3 regions of the Streptomyces sp. NPDC012508 genome follow, and region 1 is predicted to be linked to each of the others. Evidence: riboswitches for the same ligand, from Rfam matches in the RefSeq annotation. Region 1 holds a riboswitch; each other region holds the start of a gene.

Region 1 (7,091 bases):
AAAGACCGTGGATCAGACCGGTGTTGTCGTCGGTGTTCCCGGTCAGCGATGCCCAGCTGATGAAGTACGAGCCCAGGAGACCGATCAGCAGCAGCGAGATCAGCGTCCCGAGCACCGCGACCGAGGTGCGGGCCGACAGTCCGTGGCACATGTAGAGCGCGATCAGCATGATCGCGCTCGATCCGACCACCGCCACCACCAGCGGATTCGATCCCTGCAGAATCGCCGGCAGGATGAAGAACGTCAGCACCATGAAGCTGATGGCGAGCGCGATCAGGGCCATCACGCCGCGCATCCGTCCGACGAGCACGACCGCGAGGGCGAAGATCCCGGCGAGAACGGCCAGCGGAACCTTGCGGTTGACGTCCGTCACCGAGTACTGCAGATCGCGCGGGGCGTCGGGCGCGTACGCCACCACCACGCCCTGCCCCTCGTCCAGTTGCCGCGGCGCGTCCGGCTGCACGATCTCGGTGAAGGTACGGCCCTGGTCCGGACCGCTCGTGACCTCGATCGTCGCCTTCTCGCACTGCCCCTGCTGGGCGTTGGCCGCCTCGCGTCCCTGGGGCGTGGAGGGGTCCGCGGTCGGCGGCACCTGGGCGGCGTTCACGTCCTGGCAGTCGACCTGCTCGACCCTGGTGACCGTGCCCTGGTAGGTCTGCCGGTCGAAGCCGACGCCCGTGCGTTCGTGCTCCGGGGCGCCGCCGGGCCACAGGACGACCAGCCCGACCACCACGGCCGTGGCGAACGGGATCAGGACCGCGGCGATGACCCTGCGCAGATGCCGGGAGACGGGCGCGGCGGGCCCATGACTGTGGGTGTGGCCGTGCCCGTGACCGACGTCGCCGTGTCCGTCGTGGCCGTCGGGTTCCGGGGTCTGCTGCGAGGAAGTCACCGACCGATCATCGCAAGAACGGCGGGGGCCCACTGTTCAGCATGGCCGGGTTGACGCTAGCGTGGTGCCACCTTTGCACACGCGGGAGCTCGGAGCACCGGGCTGAGAGGGCGCTGATCACCGTACGCGCGTACTGATGTACGTACGGGAGGAGGCTGCGCCGACCGCCGAACCTGTTACCGGGTAATGCCGGCGTAGGGAGATCGGTCTCATGACCATTCAGGATGCACGCACGCCTGCCACCAGCCAGGACGAGCGCAAGCCGGGCTGGCACAAGGGATACGTCGAGGGCTCGCGCCCCGACCTCCGGGTGCCCGTCCGTCAGGTGCACCTCACCAACGGCAAGGACGTGACGCTGTACGACACGTCCGGTCCGTACACCGACCCCACCATCGACACGGACGTACGGCGGGGTCTTCCGCCGCTGCGCGAGAACTGGATCATCTCGCGGGGTGACACGGAGGAGTACGCGGGCCGCCCGGTCCGCCCCGAGGACGACGGCATCAAGCACACCTCGCCGCGGGGTGGCCTGAAGAACCTCGACGCGGTCTTCCCGGGCCGGCCGCGCCAGCCCCGCCGGGGCCGCGACGGCCAGGCCGTGACGCAGCTCGCGTACGCCCGCCGGGGTGAGATCACCCCGGAGATGGAGTACGTCGCGATCCGCGAGAACGTCTCCCCCGAGGTCGTACGGGAGGAGATCGCGGCGGGTCGCGCGGTGCTGCCGGCCAACGTCAACCACCCGGAGATCGAGCCGATGATCATCGGCAAGCGGTTCCTGGTGAAGGTCAACGCCAACATCGGCAACTCCGCCGTCACCTCCTCCATCGAGGAGGAGGTGGAGAAGATGACCTGGGCGACCAAGTGGGGCGCCGACACGGTCATGGACCTCTCCACCGGCCGCAACATCCACACCACCCGCGAGTGGGTGCTGCGCAACTCTCCCGTGCCGATCGGCACCGTCCCGCTCTACCAGGCTCTGGAGAAGGTCGACGGCAAGGCCGAGGAGCTGACCTGGGAGATCTACAAGGACACCGTCATCGAGCAGGCCGAGCAAGGCGTCGACTACATGACGGTCCACGCCGGCGTGCTGCTGCCGTACGTGCCGCTGACGGCCCGCCGCAAGACCGGCATCGTCTCGCGCGGCGGCTCGATCATGGCCGCCTGGTGTCTCGCGCACCATAAGGAGAACTTCCTCTACACGAACTTCGAGGAGCTCTGCGAGATCCTGGCGACGTACGACGTCACGTACTCGCTGGGCGACGGTCTGCGGCCCGGCTCGATCGCCGACGCCAACGACGAGGCGCAGTTCGCGGAGCTGCGCACGCTCGGTGAGCTGAACACGATCGCCAAGCGCCACAACGTGCAGACGATGATCGAGGGCCCGGGCCACGTCCCGATGCACAAGATCAAGGAGAACATCGACCTCCAGCAGGAGATCTGCGAGGAGGCGCCGTTCTACACGCTCGGCCCGCTCACCACGGACGTCGCCCCGGCGTACGACCACATCACCTCGGGCATCGGCGCCGCGATGATCGCCTGGTGGGGCACGGCGATGCTCTGCTACGTCACGCCCAAGGAGCACCTGGGCCTGCCCAACCGCGACGACGTGAAGACCGGTGTCATCACGTACAAGATCGCGGCGCACGCGGCGGACCTGGCCAAGGGTCACCCGGGGGCGCAGGAGTGGGACGACGCGCTGTCGGACGCGCGGTTCGAGTTCCGGTGGGAGGACCAGTTCAACCTGGCGCTCGACCCGGACACGGCCCGCGAGTTCCACGACGAGACGCTGCCGGCCGAACCCGCGAAGACCGCGCACTTCTGCTCGATGTGCGGTCCGAAGTTCTGCTCGATGAAGATCTCGCAGGACATCCGCCGGGAGCACGGTGGCGACCTCAAGTCGGACGAGATCGCGGCCGGCATGGAGGAGAAGTCGAAGGAGTTCGCGGCCGCGGGCAACCGGGTGTATCTGCCGCTGGCTGAGTAACAGCGCGCTTCCGTACGTATGTGTGGCGGGACGCACGAAGCGGCGGGGCGGACCGCATGGCCGGGGGGCCGTGCGGCTCGTGCCCGCCGCGGCGTTTTCCGGAGGGGCCTGGCCTGATCCGGCCGGTGTCCTCGGCCGTCCGGGAGGGGGGCCTGGCCTGATCCGGCCGGTGTCCTCGGTCGTCCGGGCCGGGCTACTCCTGCCCGTGGTGGTCCGGCGAGCCGAAGTCCGGGCTGGAGAAGTCCGGGCTGCTGAACGTCGGGCGGGTGCCAGAGGCGCCCTCGTTCGGGCTGCTGAACTCCGGGCCGCTGTAACCGATCTTCGGTATGCGGTCGGTACGGGGCGGCGCGACGGGCGGCGTGGCCGGGAACGGGGCGGGGGCGGCGAGGGCGTCGCGCAGGAACGGGACGATGCCCCGTTCCACCAGCGCGCGGCGCCAGGCCTCGCGGGCGCGGGACAGCTCGTCGTCGACTTCGGCGGGCGGTGGATCGCCGGCGGCCACCTGCGTCGACCGGTTGCGCAGCGCCGTGAGCAGCAGCCCGACCGCCGCGCAGAAGAGGCCGGCGGCGGCGACGGCGCCGAAGAACCACCCCGCGGTCAGCAGCGTATCGGCGAACGCGAGCGTGGGCGCCAGCACCTTCAGCACGGCGCCGACCAGCAGAAAGATCACCGCGGCGGTACCGGCGAGGACCGGTGCCAGGACCGTGACGATCGCGACGATGCCCGCGCCCGGTCCGGCGCTCGGCCCCTCGCCCTCCGCCGCCAGGACGGCGTTCATCACGCTCGTACCGCTCGGTGAGCGGCCCTCTTCGCGGACCTTCACGAAGTGGTCGTACTCGACCGCCGCCGCGGCCGTGATCAGAGCCGTCGCGTTCAGCGCCATCGTGCGCAGCTGTTCGGCCGTGAGCCGTTTCCCGGTCTCGGCGAGATCCGGATGGTCGTGCGCGTTACGCAGTGCGTCGTCGAGGAGTCGCACGTACTCGGCACGGTCCTCGGTCAGCAGGTGCGGAGCCACGTTCATGTGCATCCCCCGATGCTCCGTAGGGCCTTGCTGACCGTGGGGAACGGCCAGTTGGGCGGAAACGGAGGAGAGCCTGCTACGGATGATCCGATGGTATTGCGGTTATGGCGCAGGGTGACAGGGGGTTTCCCGAAATCACCCTCCCCGGATGCGCAGGGTTATGCGTCAGCCCCGCAGGGGGAGTTGGACGACCAGCAGCTTTCCGGCCATGGTCACACCGCCGTCCATGGCGATCGCCAGACCGTCCGCGTACACATGCGGACCGTCGACGATCGGGTCCGAGCCGCCCTCGCCGTCCTCGGTGCCGACCTGGCCCAGGAGGTACGGGATGGGGCTGTGACCGTGCACGACACGGCCGCCGCCGTACGTGGCGAGCAGCTCCTGGACGGCTTGGGGACCGCCGTCGTCGCGGAAGGCGAAGCGCTTGGTGAACTTGCGGAACAGGTCCCAGACCTCGTCCGCGTCGTTTCGGGTGATGATCTCGTGAACGGTCTCGTTGACGTCCTCGATGGTGCTCCCGTAGTCGAGGTACGCGGTGGTGTCGGAGTGCATCAGCAGATGCCCGTCCTCCTCCACCACGGCGTCGAGCCGCGACATCCACTGGAGGTGGACGTCCTGGAGGCGGTCCATGTCGTGCTTCTGGCCGCCGTTGAGCAGCCAGGCCGCCTGGAAGGTGGCGGTGCCCGCGCCGGAGTTGACGGGGGTGTCCCCGAAGCGCTTGGCGCCGATGAGCAGCAGTTCGTGGTTGCCCATCAGGGCCTTGCAGTAGCCGCCGGCGGCAGCGGCCTCCGCGGACAGGCGCATGACGAGGTCGATGACCCCGATGCCGTCGGGGCCACGGTCGGTGAAGTCGCCGAGGAACCACAGGCGGGCGTTGCCCGCGGCCCAGGCGCCGTTCTCGTCGATGAGTCCCTGCTCGCGCAGGGCCTCGACGAGCTCGTCGAGGTAGCCGTGGACGTCGCCGACCACGTAGAGGGGGCCGGGGCCTTCGCCGGCCGGGGCGGGCGCGGGGGCCGCGACCGGGTCCACGTGGACCTGGACGGTGTCCCCCCGGTTGATCACCGGGAGGTCGCGCTCGGTGGGGGTGTAGCCCTCGGGGAGCTCGTCGTCCGGGAAGGCGTTCCCCGGGTGGCCGGGGGCCACGGCGGCGGGGGTGACCATGGTGGTCAGGGCTGAGAGCGCGGATGCGGGCCGGCCGAGGAGGAGCGTGGGGTCGGAGACGGTGACGCGGGCGGGGGGCGCCGGCTCGAACGGCCCCACGGCGTCGACGGGCTCGGCGAATTCGACGGGCTCGGCGATCTCGACGGGCTCGATGGGTTCGGCGAATTCGACAGGTTTCACGAAGTCGACCCGTTCGAAGGAGGCCGCGTGCGCGACGGGTTCACCGGACGCGCCAGGTTCGAAGGCGACGCCGGGGGCACCGGCTTCGCGGGGCGGCACGCCGGCCGCACCGGAGTCGGCCGACGGCACGCCCGGTTCGACGGGTGCACCCGGGGCGCCGGGAGCGCCGGGCTCGTACGGCACGACAGGGTGCCCGGCCGGGGGCTCCGGGGCCTGGCCCTGCACGGGCACCCGGGCGTACGGCGGTACGCGGAAATCACGCAATGTCGCCGTGCGCACCACGGGTTCCTGCCCGGCCCCCTGAGTCATCGACCCCTCCACCACCGTCGCGATGCCCTGCACATCGCGGACCGGCCTGGTCGGGGTGGTCCGCGATGTCGTGCGCCCATCATAGGAATGAGGGTCCGCCTGTGTGACGCACCAGGGGTGGTGAATCCGGGTCCACTCCGGGTTCACCGGTTGTTTCGCCCGAATTGAGAAGGTCCAGTCCAGGGTCGGGGCCGGGCCGGGGCCTGGTTTGTGTCCGGCTCCGGGTCCGTGCCCGACCCCACCCGACCCGTCATGGGCCGGGTTTCGGCGCGTACGCGTTCTTCGTCAGTCCTTCGAGGGTGACCGGGGCGGACTGACCGTCGTGCGCGGCGAACGCCTCTGGGACGACGTCCGCACGATGAGTTCGGTCGGTATCACCTGCTCGACCGGTCCGTCGGTGTCGATCCCCTCGATGGCGTCGATGAGGAGCTGGACGACGGCCGTGCCGATCCGGCGCGGTTTGAGCGAGAGGGTCGTGATGGGCGGTTCGGTGTTGGCGTAGACGGTCGACTCGCTGCAGCAGACCAGCAGCAGATCGTCCGGTACGCGCAGTCCGTAGCGGCGGGCTGCCGCCAGCAGATCGGTTCCGTTGGGGTCGAAGAGTCCGTAGACGGCGTCGGGACGGTCGGGGCGGGCGAGCAGCCGGTCGGCCGCGACGGCGCCCGCGCACGGATCGTGCGCCGGATAGGCCTCGTAGACGGGGTCCTGTCCGACCCGCTCGCACCAGTTGAGGTACGCGGTGGTGGACAGGCGGGTGTACGTGTCGGTGGTGGTTCCGGTGAGAAGGCCGATCCGGCGGGCGCCGGCGGCGGCGAGATGGTCGAGGAGGTCGAGTACGGCGGCTTCGTGGTCGTTGTCGACCCAGGCGGTCACCGGGAGCGTGCCGGCGGGGCGTCCGTCGGAGACGACGGGCAGGCCCTGGCGGACGAGCTCGGTGACGACCGGATCGTGGTCGGAGGGGTCGATGACGACGGTGCCGTCGAGGGCGACGTTCGACCAGACGTCATGGCGGGAGGTGGCGGGCAGGATGACCAGGGCATAGCCACGGGCGAGCGCGGCCGATGTGGCGGCTCTGGCCATCTCCGCGAAGTACGCGAATTCGGTGAAGGTGAAAGGTTCATCCCCGTAGGTCGTCACGGTCAGGCCGATGAGGCCCGACTTGCCGGTACGGAGCGTGCGGGCCGCCGCGGATGGGCGATAGCCCAGCCGGTCTGCGACCTCGCGGACGTGGCGGCGGGTGGCGTCCGGGAGCCGGCCCTTGCCGTTGAGCGCGTCGGAGACAGTCGTGATGGAGACCCCGGCGGCGGCGGCCACATCCCGGATGCCCGCTCGCCCCTGCCGGCTTCCCCGGGTCTGTGCCCGGCTCACCTGGTGCTTCCCTGCTGCTGTCATGGCGAGCCGATAGTAGGGCGAGGCCGGGTGGTTGGGACGCTCGCATATTCACCCGTTGACGGGCACGTTTCTGCATGATCAAAAACTGCCAATTGCCTTAGAAAGCAAGTGAGTTATGGCCTCTCGGGTGTGATCTGCGGTTGTCGACCCGC
Region 2 (7,091 bases), on a different contig from region 1:
GGCGCGGCGAGGGCACGCGCCTCGCCGTTGACGGAGACGTTCATCGAGACGGTCGTCGAGACGGTCGTCGAGGCGGTCGTCGGCTCGTTCGGCTCGTTCGTCGAGGGGTTCGTCGAGGCGTTCATACGGGCTGCTCCTGACGTACGGGGGAGAAGCGGCGGGGAGTGAAGGGGCGGGCCTCGTCCGGAAGCGCGCCGGTGGTGAGCAGCTCGGCCATGACATCGCCGGTGACAGGCGTGAGCAGGACCCCGTTGCGGTAGTGCCCGGTGGCCAGCTGGAGGCCGGGCAGCGCGGTCGGGCCGAGCAGCGGCGCGTTGTCGGGGGAGGCAGGTCGCAGACCCGCCAGCGTCTCGGTGAGCGGCAGCTCGGTGAGACCCGGTACGAGCTCATGGGCGTCCCGGAGCAGCTCGTAGACCCCGCCCGCCGTGACGGTGGTGTCCCAGCCCAGCTCCTCGCTGGTCGCGCCGACCACGAGCTCCCCGTTCTCGCGCGGCACGAGATAGACATGGCTGCCGCGGACGACGGCCCGGACGGTCCGGGACAGGAACGGCGCGAACGCGCGCGGCACGGTGAGCCGCAGCACCTGTCCCTTCACAGGGCGTACGGGAGGCAGGACCTCCCGCGGCACCCCGGCGAGCTGCCCGCTCAGGCTGCCCGCGGCCAGGACGACCTGGTCCGCGGTGAGCTCGTGGCCCCCGGTGAGCGCGACACCCGTGGCCCGGTCCCGTACCACCGTCAGCCGTTCGGCGGGACCCCGGTGGAAGACCACCCCGGCCCGCTCGCAGGCGGTGACCAGCGCGGCGGCGAGCCGGCGCGGATCGACCTGATGATCGCCGTCGACCCGCAGCCCGCCGCGCACCCCCGGCGCCAGCATCGGCTCGAGGCGGCGGCAGTCGCGTCCGCTGAGCCATTCCGACTCCAGGCCGCAGCGGGTCTGCAGCGCGTGCAGTTCACGCAGATGCGCCCGGTCGTCGGCGTCGAGCGCGACGGCGAGCGTGCCGCAGGCGCGGTAGCCGACGTCATGTCCCGTGGCGTCCTGGAGTTCGGCGGTGAACTCCGGATAGCGGCGCGCGGAGGCGAGGTTGAGGGCGAGCAGGGTCTCCTCGCCGTAGTGGAGCTCGGTGACGGCGGCCAGCATTCCGGCCGCCACCCGGGCGGCCCCGCCGCCCGGTTCGGGGTCCACGACCGTGGTGCTCAGCCCGCGCTGCGCGGCCCGCCAGGCCGTGACCAGGCCGATGATTCCGCCCCCGATGACGAGAACGTCAGAGGTACTGCATGTACGCGACATGGGCGTCCAGCCCCTCCCTTCGCCGGCATGACCCGGATCAGGTTCGTACGGTCGGAGGCCGGCCAGCCTCCCTCTCAGCCCGGTGCGTCCGGGCTCCCGCGAGTGCTCTACGTTGACGGTCAGCCTAACCCCAGCCCCCGACGCCCAGTAAGGGAGCCTCCACCGTGCCGCGTTCTCTCGACGGTCTCGTCCTCGCCCCGGTCGCCGACCAGGCCCCCGGTCAGGTCGGGACGCGTACCCGGTTCACGTACCACGAGGAGGACGGCCGGATCTGGGCCGAGTACGCGGGCGGGGACGTGGTCCGCGGGAACCTCGTCGGCACGCGCGCGGGGGACCGGCTCGACTTCCGGTACGTGCAGCTGAAGCAGGACGGAACGACTTCTTCCGGGCATTGCGTCTCCATCGTGGTCGAGCTCCCGGACGGCCGCGTTCGGCTGGAGGAGAGCTGGGCATGGGAGTCCCAGGAGGGCTCCGGCACCAGCGTCGTGGAGCAGCTGTCTTCCTGACGGTGCGTCAGATACGTAAGGTGATCGGGTGAGCGAGCAGAAGCAGGCACAGCAGCGGGTCGTCGTCGTGGGCGCGGGGATGGCGGGGGTACAGACCGCCGTAGCCCTGCGCGAGCAGGGCTTCGACGGAGCGGTCACCCTCATCGGGGCCGAGCCCCACCAGCCCTACGACCGCCCGCCCCTCTCCAAGGCGGTCCTCCTCGGCAAGGCCGAGGACTCGGCCTTCGACGTCGACTTCGAGGCGCTCTCCATCGAGCTGCGCCTCGGCCTCGACGTGACCGGCCTGCGCGCCGACGCCCACGAGGTCGACACCGAGGCCGGGCCCGTCCCGTACGACGTCCTGGTCGTCGCCACCGGCGCCGAACCCGTCACCCTGCCCGGCACCGAGGGCGTACCCGGGGTCCATCTGCTCCGCACCCTCGACGACGCCGCCCGCCTCAAGCCCGTCCTGGAGCGGCGGCACGACATCGTGGTGGTGGGCGCCGGCTGGATCGGCGCCGAGTTCGCCACCGCCGCGCGCGAGGCCGGGTGCGCGGTCACCGTGGTCGAGGCCGCCGACCGCCCGCTCGCCGGCGCGCTGCCCGCCGAGGTCTCCGCCCCGATGGCCCGCTGGTACGAGGAGAGCGGCGCCGAACTCCTGACCCACGCGCGCGTGGACCGGATCGAGCCCGGCACGGTCCACCTGGCCGACGGCCGGCGACTGCCCGCCGACGCGGTCGTCGTCGGCATCGGCGCCCGGCCGGCCACCCGGTGGCTCACCGGTTCCGGCATCGCCCTCGACGAGGACGGCTCCATCACGGCCGACGACCGGCTGCGCACCTCCCTGCCCGACGTGTACGCCGTCGGCGACTGCGCCTCGTTCCCCTCCGCCCGCTACGGCTCCCGGCTCCTGGTCCACCACTGGGACAACGCGCTCCAGGGCCCCCGTACCGTCGCGGCCGACATCATCGGCGAGACTCCCGGGACCTACGACCCGGTCCCGTACTTCTGGTCCGAGCAGTTCGGACGCTTCGTCCAGTACGCCGGGCACCACGCCACCGGCGCCGAGCTGGTCCACCGCGGGGACCCCGCCGAGCCCTCCTGGTCCGTGCTGTGGCTGCGCGACGGCGCCCTGGTCGCCCTGCTCGCCGTCGGCCGCCCCCGCGACCTGGCCCAGGGCCGCAAGCTGATCGAGTCCGGAGCGCGGCTCGACCCGGAGCGCGCCGCCGACGCCTCCGTCCCCCTGAAGGCGGCACTCCTGTAGGCCCGACTACCGACTGTCAGTCCGGGATGGCAGGCTTGTCCCCGTGACCGAGATTGACGCAAGAACCGATGCTCTCGTCCCCGCCTGGCTCTACCTCCCCGACATCGCGGAAATGCTCGACGTCGAGGTGACGCGCGTGCGGCAGCTGGTCAAGGAAGGCCAGCTCATCGCCGTCCGCCGCGGCGAGAACAAGGCGCTTCAGGTGCCCGCCGCCTTCATCGACGGCGACAAGGTGGTCAAGGGCCTCTCCGGCACCCTGACTCTCCTGAGGGACGACGGCTTCACCGACGAAGAGATGCTGGAGTGGCTTTTCACTCCCGACCCGACCCTGCCGGGCACGCCCGCGCAGGCCCTCAGCGAGAATCGCGGCACGGAGGTGAAGCGCCGCGCCCAGGCGCTTGCCGTCTGACGTAGACGAAGAGACACCACAGGAGTCTCCGGGGGCCGGCACCGCCCGGCCCCCGGGGACCGCCGCACCCAACGGGGGGAAGCACCCATGTCCACGCCTCGCGCGCAGCTCGCCGACGCCCGGCTCTACCTCTGCACGGACGCCCGCAGGCGGCAGGGGGACCTGCCCGCGTTCCTCGACGCCGTGCTCTCCTCCGGCGTGGACATCGTGCAGCTGCGCGACAAGGGCATGGAGGCCGGTGAGGAGCTGGAGCACCTCGCCGTCTTCGCGGAGGCCTGCCGCCGGCACGGCAAGCTGCTCGCCGTGAACGACCGGGCGGACGTGGCCCACGCCATCGGCTCCGACGTGCTGCACCTGGGCCAGGGCGACCTGCCCGTGCCCGCGGCCCGGGCCATCCTCGGCGACGAGGTGCTGATCGGCCGGTCCTGCCACCACGAGTCCGAGGTGGACGCGGCAGCCGCCGAGCCCGGCGTGGACTACTTCTGCACCGGCCCCTGCTGGCCCACCCCCACCAAGCCCGGGCGGTACGCCCCCGGCCTCGGCCTCGTGCGCCACGCGGCCGCCCTGGAGCAGGACCGCCCCTGGTTCGCCATCGGCGGGATCGACGAGACCAACCTGGACGAGGTCCTGGACGCGGGAGCGCGCCGGATCGTCGTCGTACGGGCGATCACCGAGGCCGACGACCCGGCCGCGGCGGCGGCCCGGCTGGCCAAGCGGGTCCGCGAGCGCGCCTGACCGGGACGGCACGGACGTCGTCGTCCGGGGGCTGTCGTCCGGCGCTTGTCGTAACGTCCGAGGACCCACCCCGACTCTCGGGTGATGTCCAAAATCGTGTCCATTACTCGGACGCTGCTTCGTCGGCCGTGGCACCCCGTCTAACCTGCCGGTATGGCCCTTGGTACCGCTTCCACCCGCTCGGACCGCGCGCGAACGGTCCGCGACATCCTCGCCTCCGGCAGGCCTTCGTACTCCTTCGAGTTCTACGCGCCCAGGACCGAGAAGGGTGAGCGGAGCCTCTGGAACGCCCTGCGCCGGGTCGAGGCGGTCGGCCCCAGCTTCGTGTCCGTGACCTACGGCGCTGGCGGCTCCACCCGCGGCGGCACCGTCAAGGCCACCCAGAAGATCGCCGGCGACACCACGCTCACCCCGGTCGCCCACCTCACCGCGGTCGACCACTCGATCGCCGAGCTGCGCAACGTCCTGGGCCAGTACGCCGACGCCGGCATCCGCAACATGCTCGCCCTGCGCGGTGACCCGCCGGGCGACCCGCTGGGGGAGTGGGTCGAGCACCCCGAGGGCGTCCGGTACGCCGCCGACCTGGTGCGGTTGATCAAGGAGTCCGGCGACTTCTGCGTGGGCGTAGCCGCCTTCCCCGAGATGCATCCGCGCTCCACCGACTGGGACACGGACATCCGTCACTTCGTGGACAAGTGCCGGGCCGGCGCCGACTACGCCATCACCCAGATGTTCTTCGACCCCGAGAACTATCTGCGGATGCGCGACAGCGTGGCGAAGGCCGGCTGCGAGACGCCGATCATCCCCGAAGTCATGCCCGTTGTGAACGTGAAGACCCTCGACCGCCTGCCCCAGCTGAGCAACGCGACCTTCCCCGCGCATGTGAAAGACCGCATCCTCGCCGTCAAGGACGATCCGGCCGCTGTACGCTCCATGGGGATCGAGTTCGCGACGGAGTTCTGCGCACGTCTGCTCTCCGAGGGTGTCCCCGGACTGCACTTCATCACGCTGAACAACTCCACCGCGACGCTGGAGATCTACGAGAATCTCGGACTGCACGTGCAGTCGTGACCGGCGTACCCGCCCCAGACCCGCGGCGGTGGCCGTAGGAGAGGGGCGGGCATGGGGTGGACGGTCCTCTACATCGCGTTCGGTGTCGTCGCGTTGTGGCTGCTGGGTGAGGTGCTCCTGCAGTACAAGGCGAGGCTCCGCTGGCGCGTGCTCGCCTTCTGCGGCTTCCTCGGAGTCGTCCTCGGTGTGCTGATGCCGTCCGTCGCGGTGATCATCGTGGGCGCGGTGGCCTTCGCCGTCGGGCAGACCTATGTGACCCTGTCGTTCCGCCGCGGCTTCTCCACCGGGTGGGCGATCGGCGGCAGCCCCGGCGCGAGCCGGCGCCGCAGGTCCGCCGCGCCGGCCGAGACCGGCCCCACGCTGGAGGTCAGCGACCTCTCCTACGAGCAGGCCGGCGAGCCGTCCGCGGCCGAGACGACCGCGGTGTACGAGCCCCAGCCGCTCCCCGACGACACCGGCCAGTACGGCGTCTACGCCACCGCCTACGACGAGTCCCAGGCGCACGCCGAGACCCCGCAGCCCGCCTACGGCGGTTACGACGGATACGGCGCGCAGGACACGCAGGGCACGCAGGGATACGAGCAGCAGCCCGGCGGCTACGAGGCGCAGCCCGGCTACGCGCAGCCGGCCTACGACTACGGCACCGGCCAGCAGCAGTACGCCGCCTACTCCGACCCGTACATCGGCCCGACCCCGGACGGCCCGCAGTACGCCGCGTACGACTACGGCACCGGCGGCCAGCAGCCCTACGCGGACCCGTACGCGCCCTCGTACGCCTACGACACCCCGCCCGGTGGGGTGTGGGTGCCGCAGCAGCGCGACGGCGAGCAGCCCGCGCCGCCGCAGCAGGGCTACGAGAACTACGAGCCCTACAACAACGACCAGCAGTACCGGTACTAGCTCCTCAAGGCCTCACCGGGAGCCGCGGAAGTCGTCGCCCTCCACGATCAGCCCGGCGACCAGCGCGCCCGACATGCCCGCGTGGGCGAGCCCGCCGCCCGGGTGGGACCAGCCGCCCGCGAAGTAGAGCCCGGGCAGCGGGGAGCGGTTGGCCGCGGGCAGGAAGGCGCCCCGGCCGCCCGCGAGCGCCGGACCAGGAACCTCGGCCGCGCCGGTCTCCCGCAGGGTGTCGTCCGGGGTGCGGACCTCCTGCCAGAGCAGCCGCTCACGGAGCCCGGGAACGGCCGATTCCGCGGCCGTCACCATCCCCTCGGCGATCTCCGCCCAGTCGTGCTCCGGGTACAGGTTCACCGTCGCGGCGAGGGTGACCGACTCGTGGCCGTCGTCGGGGCGCAATGCCGGGTCGTCGGGCCGCAGCACGGTGGTGGTCGGGCGGCCGGCGGTCGCGTGGACGACCGTACGGTGCACGGCGCCCGCCTCCCGCGCTCCGCGCAGGGCCAGACAGACCGTCATCCTGCCCGTCCCGTCGGCCTGGTACCGCGGCCACTCGTCCTGGCGCTCCCAGCCCACGACATGGTCCCGGTACAGCGCGGGGACGGGCGCGCCCGCGACGACGTGGTCCGCCTCGACCGTCTCGCCTCCCGCCAGCGCGACCCCGGCGGCCCGGCCGTCCTTCTCCAGGACCTCGGTGACCTCGGCGTCGAAGACGAACTCCACGCGCCGCCTCAGGCACCGCCGGTACACCGCGTCCGCGAGCGCCCGGATGCCGCCGCTCACGTACCAGGTCCCGAACGTCTGCTCCATGTACGGCAGGACGGCGGCCGCCGCCGGGGCGGTGGCCGGATCGAAGCCGTACGCCCAGGCGTACGCGTCGAGGAGCGCGACCAGCCGGGGGTCGCGCAGCTCCCGCGCGCCGACCTGGGCGAGCAGGGTCGTGGG
Region 3 (7,091 bases), on a different contig from region 1:
GCCTCGATCTGTTACGGCACGGGCTCCGTGCTCCAGGCCGTCGGGTCGCGCAAGTCCGCCCGGCGCGAGGGGGCCGCGGCGGCGGCCGGACAGGTCACAGGGCGGGGCGGGCCGAGTCTGTCGTCGACCGCGAAGGCGGCGATGACCTGGCAGTTCGTCGTCGGCACGATCCTGGACTTCATCGGATTCGGCCTCGGCGCGCTCGCGGCGCGGCTGCTGCCGCTGTTCCTCTCGCAGACCGTGATCAGCGCGAATCTGGTCATCACGGCCGTCCTGAGCGTCCGGCTGCTGGGCATCCGGCTGACCCGTGCGGAGTGGACCTCGATCGGTGTGGTCTGCTCGGCGCTCGTGCTCCTTGCGAGCGCGGCGGGCCCGGAGGGCAGCGGGCACACGCCGCTCGCCACGCACTGGTGGCTGCTCGCGATCTCCCTGCTCCTGATGGTCGGCGGCACGGTTCTCGTACGGTTCCTGGGCGCGCGGGCGGCGATCCTGGCCGGTCTGCTCTCGGGGCTCGGCTTCGGCGCACTCGGCGTGGGCGTACGGATCCTGAACGGCGTCGACCCGTTCGACCTCACCGCGCTCCTCACCGACCCCGCGCTGTACGCGATCCTCGTCGCCGGGATCGGCGGCATGTACCTGCACACCGTCGCGCTGCAGATCGGCTCGGTGAACGGGGCGACGGCGGCGCTCGTGGTCGGCGAGACGGTGCTCCCCGGGATGATCGGAGTGTGGTGGCTGGGCGATGCCTCCCGCCCTGGCTTCGCCTGGCTGGCCGTCCTCGGCTTCGTCCTGGCCGTCATGGGCGCGGTCGCGGTGGCCTGGTTCGGCGCCCCGGAGACCCACGGGGGTGAGGACACGGCCGCCCCGGAGGCCGAAACAGGTCCCGCATGCGCGCGGGACGCCGAAGCCGCAGCCGCCCTCCGCTAGTCCCCCGCCAGGACCACGACCTCGTCCGCGGCGAACGTCACGCCCACCTCCGCGCCCTCCGCCGGCGCGTCGCGGAGAGTGCACTCCGCCTCCAGGGGCGGGCCTTCGGCCGGTCGGAGGAGGACGGCGACGTGGGTGCCGCGGAACGTGCGGGCCTCGACGGTGCACGCCAGGCCGTCCGCCGGGGCCCCGAGCCGGACCCCGTTCGGGCGTACGAGGATCTGCCTCGCGCCCTCGGACGATCCGTCCGGCACCGGGATCTTGCCCCACACGGTGTCGGCGGCCGCGCCGCTCACCGTCCCGGGCACCACGTTGTCGAAGCCGAGGAAGCGCGCCACGAACGCGGAGGCCGGCCGCTGCCAGACCTCCAGCGGTGTGCCGGTCTGGGCGATCCGCCCGTCCCGCATCACCACGACCCGGTCGGCGAGCGCGAAGGCCTCCCCCTGGTCGTGGGTGACGGCCAGCACCGTCGTGCCCAACCGCCCGAAGAGCCCGCGCAGTTCGACCACGAGCCGTTCCCGCAGGCCGCGGTCGAGCTGCCCGAGCGGCTCGTCCAGCATCAGCAGCCGGGGGCGCGGCGCGAGCGCGCGGGCGAGCGCCACGCGCTGCTGCTCACCGCCGGAGAGCGAGGCGACGGCCCGCCCGGAGGCCCCGGGCAGACCGACGAGCTCCAGCAGCTCCCGTACGCGTTCGTCCCGTTCGGCCCGCTCCACCCCGTGCATCCGCAGCCCGAAGGCGACATTGCCGCCCACGTCCCGCTGCGGGAAGAGCTGGTGGTCCTGGAACATCAGCCCGACACCGCGCCGGTGCACCGGCACCCCGGTCTGATCGGCGCCGCCGAGCAGAACACGCCCGTCGTCGAGCGCCTGGAGCCCGGAGACCGCCCGCAGCAGCGTGGACTTGCCGCTGCCGCTCGGCCCGAGCACGCACACGATCTCGTGGTCGGCCACCTCCAGGTCCACGGAGTCGAGCGCGGCCCGCTCCCCGAACCGTACGGTCGCCCGCTCGATCGTCAGCATCAGAACTCCCCGGAGGCGGTCCGGCCCGCGCGGAGCCGTTCGAGCAGCAGCAGGGACACCGCGCACACCACCATAAGAATCGTCGAAAGGGCCATTGCCTGGCCGTAGTTGAGCTCGCCCGGCCGGCCGAGCAGCCGGGCCACGGCGACGGGCAGGGTCGGGTTGTCGGGCCGGGCGATGAAGACGGTCGCGCCGAACTCGCCCAGGGAGACCGCGAAGGCGAACCCGGCCGCGATGAGCACCGCCCGCCGCACGAGCGGCAGATCGACCTCTCGCCAGGCCCGCAGCGGCGAGGCGCCGAGCACGGCGGCAGCCTCCCGCAGCCGTTCGTCGACCGCGCGCAGGACGGGCAGCATCGTCCGGACGACGAAGGGGACGCCGACCAGCGCCTGCGCGAGCGGTACGAGGATCCAGCTCGCCCGCAGGTCGAACGGCGGCTCGTCGAGCGTGATCAGGAAGCCGAAGCCGACGGTGACGGCGGAGACCCCGAGCGGCAGCATCAGCAGCGCGTCGAAGCCGCGCACCAGCCGTCCGGCCCGCCGGGTGAGGGCGGCGGCCGCGAGTCCGCCGATGACGAGGGCGAGGGCGGTGGCGACGACGGCGTACCGGAGGGAGTTCCCGATCGTGTCGGCCATGGGCACGAGGAACGTGCCAGAGGGGTCGACGGACTGCAGGGCCCGGTAGTAGTCGAGCCCGTATCCGTCCGAGGTGGCGAAGGACCGCTCGACGAGCACGGCGAGCGGGAGGACGAGGAGCAGCACGATGGAGACGAGGACGCCCCCGAAGAGCGTCCACTGGCCCAGCCCCTTGACCCGTCGCGCGGTCTGTTCGGGCGCGACGAGCTTCAGGGCCGTCTCCCGCCGCCGTACCGTCCGGGCGTGCACGGCGAGGACGACGCCGACGGCCACGAACTGGACCAGGGTGAGGACGGCGGCCGTCGTCAGGTCGAAGCGGTCGACCGTCTGCCGGTAGATCTCCGTCTCCAGGGTGGAGTACGCCGGTCCGCCGAGGATCTGGACGACGGCGAAGGAGCCGGCGGTGAAGAGGAACACCATGAGCGCGGCCGCGGCGACGGCCGGGGCGAGCGCCGGCAGGGTCACGGTCCGCCAGGCGGTGAACCGGGAGGCGCCGAGGACGCGGGCGGCCTCCTCCTGGCGCGGGTCGAGCTGCGCCCAGAGGCCGCCGACGGTCCTGACGACGACGGCGTAGTTGAAGAAGACGTGCGCGAGGAGGATCGCCCAGACGGTGGTGTCCAGGCGGACGCCCCACAGCTCGTCGAGCAGCCCGCCGCGCCCGACGAGCGCCAGGAAGGCCGTACCGACCATGACGGTCGGCATGACGAAGGGCACGGTGACGACCGCGCGCAGCAGCCCCTTGCCGGGGAAGTCGAAGCGCGCGAAGACGTATGCGCCGGGCAGCGCGATCAGCAGGGTCAGCGCGGTGGAGGCGAGCGCCTGCCACAGCGTGAACCAGAGGACGTCGAGGATCTCCGGCCGGCTCAGGGTCTCGCCGAACCGGTCGAACCGCCAGGTGCCGTCGGCCCGCAGCCCGCGCTCGACGATCGAGGCGACGGGCCAGGCGAAGAAGAGCGCGAAGAAGGCGACGGGCACGGCCATCAGGCCGAGCCGCGCCGCGCTTCCCCGCACGTCGCGTCGGCGAACACCGCTGACGCGGCTTTCGCGGTCTACTTCAGGACGAGCGAGGACCACGACTGGATCCACTGGTCACGCTTCTCGGCGATCTTCTCGGGCGCCATGGTCTGCGGCTTGTCGATCACCTCGCCGTGCTGCGTGAACAGCGCGGGCAGCTGGGCGCCCTCGGTCACCGGGTTGACGAACATCTGCAGCGGCATGTCTTCCTGGAACTTCTTGGAGATCAGGAAGTCGATCAGCGCCTTGCCGCCCTCGGGATTCTTCGCCCCGTTCAGCAGTCCGGCGAACTCGATCTGCCGGAAGCAGGTGCCGGTGGAGACGCCGGTGGGCGCGTCCTTCGGCTGCGGCTCGGAGTAGAGGACCTCGACGGGCGGGCTGGAGGCGTACGAGACGACCAGAGGCCGGTCGCCCTTGGCCTTCTGGCCGCCTGCCGAGCCGGAGAACTCCTGGTTGTAGGCGAGCTCCCAGCTGTCGACGGTCTTCACGCCGTTGGCCTTGAGCTTCTTCCAGTAGTCCTGCCAGCCGTCGTCGCCGTACTGCGCGGCGGTGCCGAGGAGGAAGCCGAGGCCGGGGGAGGACTTCTCGGGGTTCTCGACCACGAGCAGGTCCTTGTACTCCGGCTTGGCCAGGTCGTCGAAGGTCTGCGGGGGCGCGATCTTCTTGTCGGCGAAGTACTTCTTGTCGTAGTTGACGCAGATGTCGCCGGTGTCGATCGGGGTGACGCGGTGCTCCTTGTCGAGCTTCGCCTCTGCCGCGACGGCGTCCAGGCCCTTCGCCTCGTACGACTCGAAGATCCCGTTGTCGAGCGCGCGGGACAGCAGGGTGTTGTCGACGCCGAAGAAGACGTCGCCCTGCGGGGAGCCCTTGGTCAGGATCTCCTTGTTGACGGCCACGCCGGCGTCGCCGCTCTTGAGGACCTTGACGGTGAAACCGGTCTGCTTGGTGAACTCCGCCAGGACCTCCTTGGAGGCGTTGAAGGAGTCGTGACTCACGAGGGTCACGGTCTTCGGCGCGGGCTCACCGCTCTTGCCCGCCGCGTCCCGGGTGTCCTCGGTACCGCATGCGGCGAGCGTGGTGACGCCCAGCGCTGCGGCGATCGCCGCGGCGACCATCTTCTTGGTGCTCACTGAAAATTCCTCCTGGGTGTGACCAGGAAGAGACGCGGCCCTGCCCACCGGGAAGGCGGGCAGGGCGCAACAGCTCGAGTTGCGACCGAACTTCCTACCCAGAATGACCTGGGCGAGGTTCAGAGGGTCTGCGGTCCGATGACCGCACTCTCAGCGCTGTGGCGCTCCCCTGTCGGAATATGGAGATGTGTTCGAGCACAGACTACAAGGTCAGCGCTCCGACGCCGCGAGCTGTCCACAGGCGCCGTCGATCTCCTGCCCGCGGGTGTCACGAACGGTGACCGGGACACCGTGGGCGGCGATGGCCTCGACGAAGGCCTTCTCGTCCTCGGGCCGGGACGCGGTCCACTTCGAGCCGGGCGTCGGGTTCAGCGGAATCAGGTTCACATGGACCCTCTTCCCCTTGAGCAGCCGCCCGAGGAGGTCGCCGCGCCAGGCCTGGTCGTTGATGTCGCGGATCAGGGCGTACTCGATCGAGATCCGGCGGCCGGACTTCTCGGCGTACTCCCAGGCGGCGTCGAGGACCTCGCGGACCTTCCAGCGCGTGTTGACGGGCACGAGGGTGTCGCGCAGCTCGTCGTCGGGCGCGTGCAGCGAGACGGCGAGCCGGCACTTGAAGCCCTCGTCGGCGAAGCGCAGCATCGCGGGCACGAGGCCGACGGTGGAGACGGTGATGCCGCGCTGCGACAGCCCGAGCCCGTCCGGCTCGGGGTCGGTGAGCCGGCGGATGGCGCCGACGACGCGCTTGTAGTTGGCGAGCGGCTCGCCCATGCCCATGAAGACGATGTTGCTGAGCCGCGCGGGCCCGCCGGGGACCTCGCCGTCGCGCAGGGCGCGCATCCCGTCGACGATCTGGTGCACGATCTCGGCGGTCGACAGGTTGCGGTCGAGCCCGGCCTGCCCGGTGGCGCAGAACGGGCAGTTCATCCCGCAGCCGGCCTGTGAGGAGATGCACATGGTGACCCGGTCCGGGTAGCGCATGAGCACGGACTCGACGAGCGTGCCGTCGTGCAGCTTCCACAGGGTCTTACGGGTGGTGTCGTCGTCGCAGGAGATGTGCCGGACCACGGACATCAGGTCGGGCAGCAGCTCCCCCTGCAGCTTCTCGCGGGAGGCTGCGGGGATGTCGGTCCACTCGGCGGGATCGTGGGCGTACCGCGCGAAGTAGTGGGTGGACAGCTGCTTGGCGCGGAACGGCTTCTCGCCGATCGCGGCAACGGCCTCCTTGCGCTCTGCGGGCGTGAGGTCGGCAAGGTGCCGCGGCGGCTTCTTGGCTCCGCGGGGGGCGACGAAAGTAAGTTCTCCGGGCTTGGGCATGGTGGTACCAGTGTCGCAGACCGAACCCTGTGGCCTGGGGCGGAAGCGGTAGGAGGCGGTCGTTCCGGGTCGTCGCAGGCCGTCGCACCTGGAGGGCGGACGGGCCCGGGGCGGCTCGGGGTCTCTCCCTCGGCGCCCCTGCCCGCCGGGCGAAACCCCAGATCAGCACGGCCGGCAGCCCGAGTGCGCCGCATCGGTGGAGGCTCGCCGACCTCACTGCCGCCCCGGGCAGCGCTCAGTCGAGGATGCCGAGGTCGGAGTCGGGTCGGCAGATTTCGCACGCCCGGATCCCGCCCTCGGTGAGCGCGCGGCGGGCTTCGTCGCTGCTGAGCGGCCGCTTCTGCGGGCCAGCGAGCCTGCAGTCGCCGATGTGGACGCTGTCCGCGACGGGGCGGCCGCCCTCACGCAGGTAGGAGATCACCCACCCCGGCCCCTGCGGCAGCACCCGGACCGGGCGCATCGCCGCCTCGCGGGTCTCGACCTCGGCTATGCGGGCCCGGACCCGGTCCAGGGACAGCACGAGCCAGCACTCCAGGGTCCGGAGCCGTGGCAGGTCGGGCGGGAGTTCGGACATCGCTCACGCCATCTCGGCGAGGGCCCGCTCGGGCTTCCGGAGCGCGGCCACGTCTGCCTGGTGGGCCCGGCACATGCAGGGGGCGGTCATGGCGCTCTTCCTCGGGGGTCAGGCGGGGCGACGGCGGTGCCGAAGCAGCGTGGGTCGCGGCTTGCGAGAATATTCGAACACATGAGCTACTAAAAGTATGAGGCACCACGCGTTCCCCGACGACCTCGTATCCGCCCAGCGTTCCTGGGCCGCGACGTACGAGGCGCTCTCCCGGCCCGGCGCCACGGCCACCACCCGGCTGCGCCGCCGCCTGCTGCGGCTGTCGACGTCCGCGTACTTCCACCCCTACTGGACCCGCCCCCGCCCGGCCGCCGGGCGGGCGGAGCTCGCGGGTCTGGTCCGTGCCGAGCGCGAGCGCACGGGGGACGCGGCATGACCGGGCCGTCGCCGTCACACACCCTCCGGCACATCCGGTGCCGGCCGG

What was found. Region 1 has a riboswitch for thiamine pyrophosphate ahead of thiC (phosphomethylpyrimidine synthase ThiC). Riboswitches for the same ligand answer to the same signal wherever they lie in the genome.
Region 2: it holds a riboswitch for thiamine pyrophosphate, as region 1 does, so the genes downstream of both, thiO (glycine oxidase ThiO) here and thiC (phosphomethylpyrimidine synthase ThiC) in region 1, are expected to answer to the same signal.
Region 3: it holds a riboswitch for thiamine pyrophosphate, as region 1 does, so the genes downstream of both, ACFY8U_RS25605 (thiamine ABC transporter substrate binding subunit) here and thiC (phosphomethylpyrimidine synthase ThiC) in region 1, are expected to answer to the same signal.

Annotation. Positions count from the first base shown of each region.
Region 1 covers NZ_JBIBEO010000004.1:240,327-247,417, reverse strand. The annotation lists gene ACFY8U_RS15350 (YibE/F family protein) at 1-892, opposite strand, end outside; TPP riboswitch at 964-1,110, shown strand; gene thiC (phosphomethylpyrimidine synthase ThiC) at 1,104-2,876, shown strand; gene ACFY8U_RS15340 (hypothetical protein) at 3,070-3,903, opposite strand; gene ACFY8U_RS15335 (metallophosphoesterase) at 4,063-5,547, opposite strand; gene ACFY8U_RS15330 (LacI family DNA-binding transcriptional regulator) at 5,833-6,939, opposite strand.
Region 2 covers NZ_JBIBEO010000006.1:376,107-383,197, reverse strand. The annotation lists gene thiS (sulfur carrier protein ThiS) at 1-44, opposite strand, end outside; gene thiO (glycine oxidase ThiO) at 122-1,288, opposite strand; TPP riboswitch at 1,286-1,398, opposite strand; gene ACFY8U_RS22410 (hypothetical protein) at 1,453-1,794, shown strand; gene ACFY8U_RS22405 (FAD-dependent oxidoreductase) at 1,823-3,037, shown strand; gene ACFY8U_RS22400 (Rv2175c family DNA-binding protein) at 3,081-3,446, shown strand; gene thiE (thiamine phosphate synthase) at 3,534-4,181, shown strand; gene metF (methylenetetrahydrofolate reductase [NAD(P)H]) at 4,335-5,252, shown strand; gene ACFY8U_RS22385 (hypothetical protein) at 5,304-6,152, shown strand; gene ACFY8U_RS22380 (phytoene desaturase family protein) at 6,165-7,091, opposite strand, start outside.
Region 3 covers NZ_JBIBEO010000007.1:438,885-445,975, reverse strand. The annotation lists gene ACFY8U_RS25620 (hypothetical protein) at 1-927, shown strand, start outside; gene ACFY8U_RS25615 (ABC transporter ATP-binding protein) at 924-1,946, opposite strand; gene ACFY8U_RS25610 (ABC transporter permease) at 1,946-3,562, opposite strand; gene ACFY8U_RS25605 (thiamine ABC transporter substrate binding subunit) at 3,631-4,710, opposite strand; TPP riboswitch at 4,799-4,906, opposite strand; gene rlmN (23S rRNA (adenine(2503)-C(2))-methyltransferase RlmN) at 4,936-6,042, opposite strand; gene ACFY8U_RS25595 (DUF6233 domain-containing protein) at 6,278-6,616, opposite strand; gene ACFY8U_RS25590 (hypothetical protein) at 6,804-7,043, shown strand.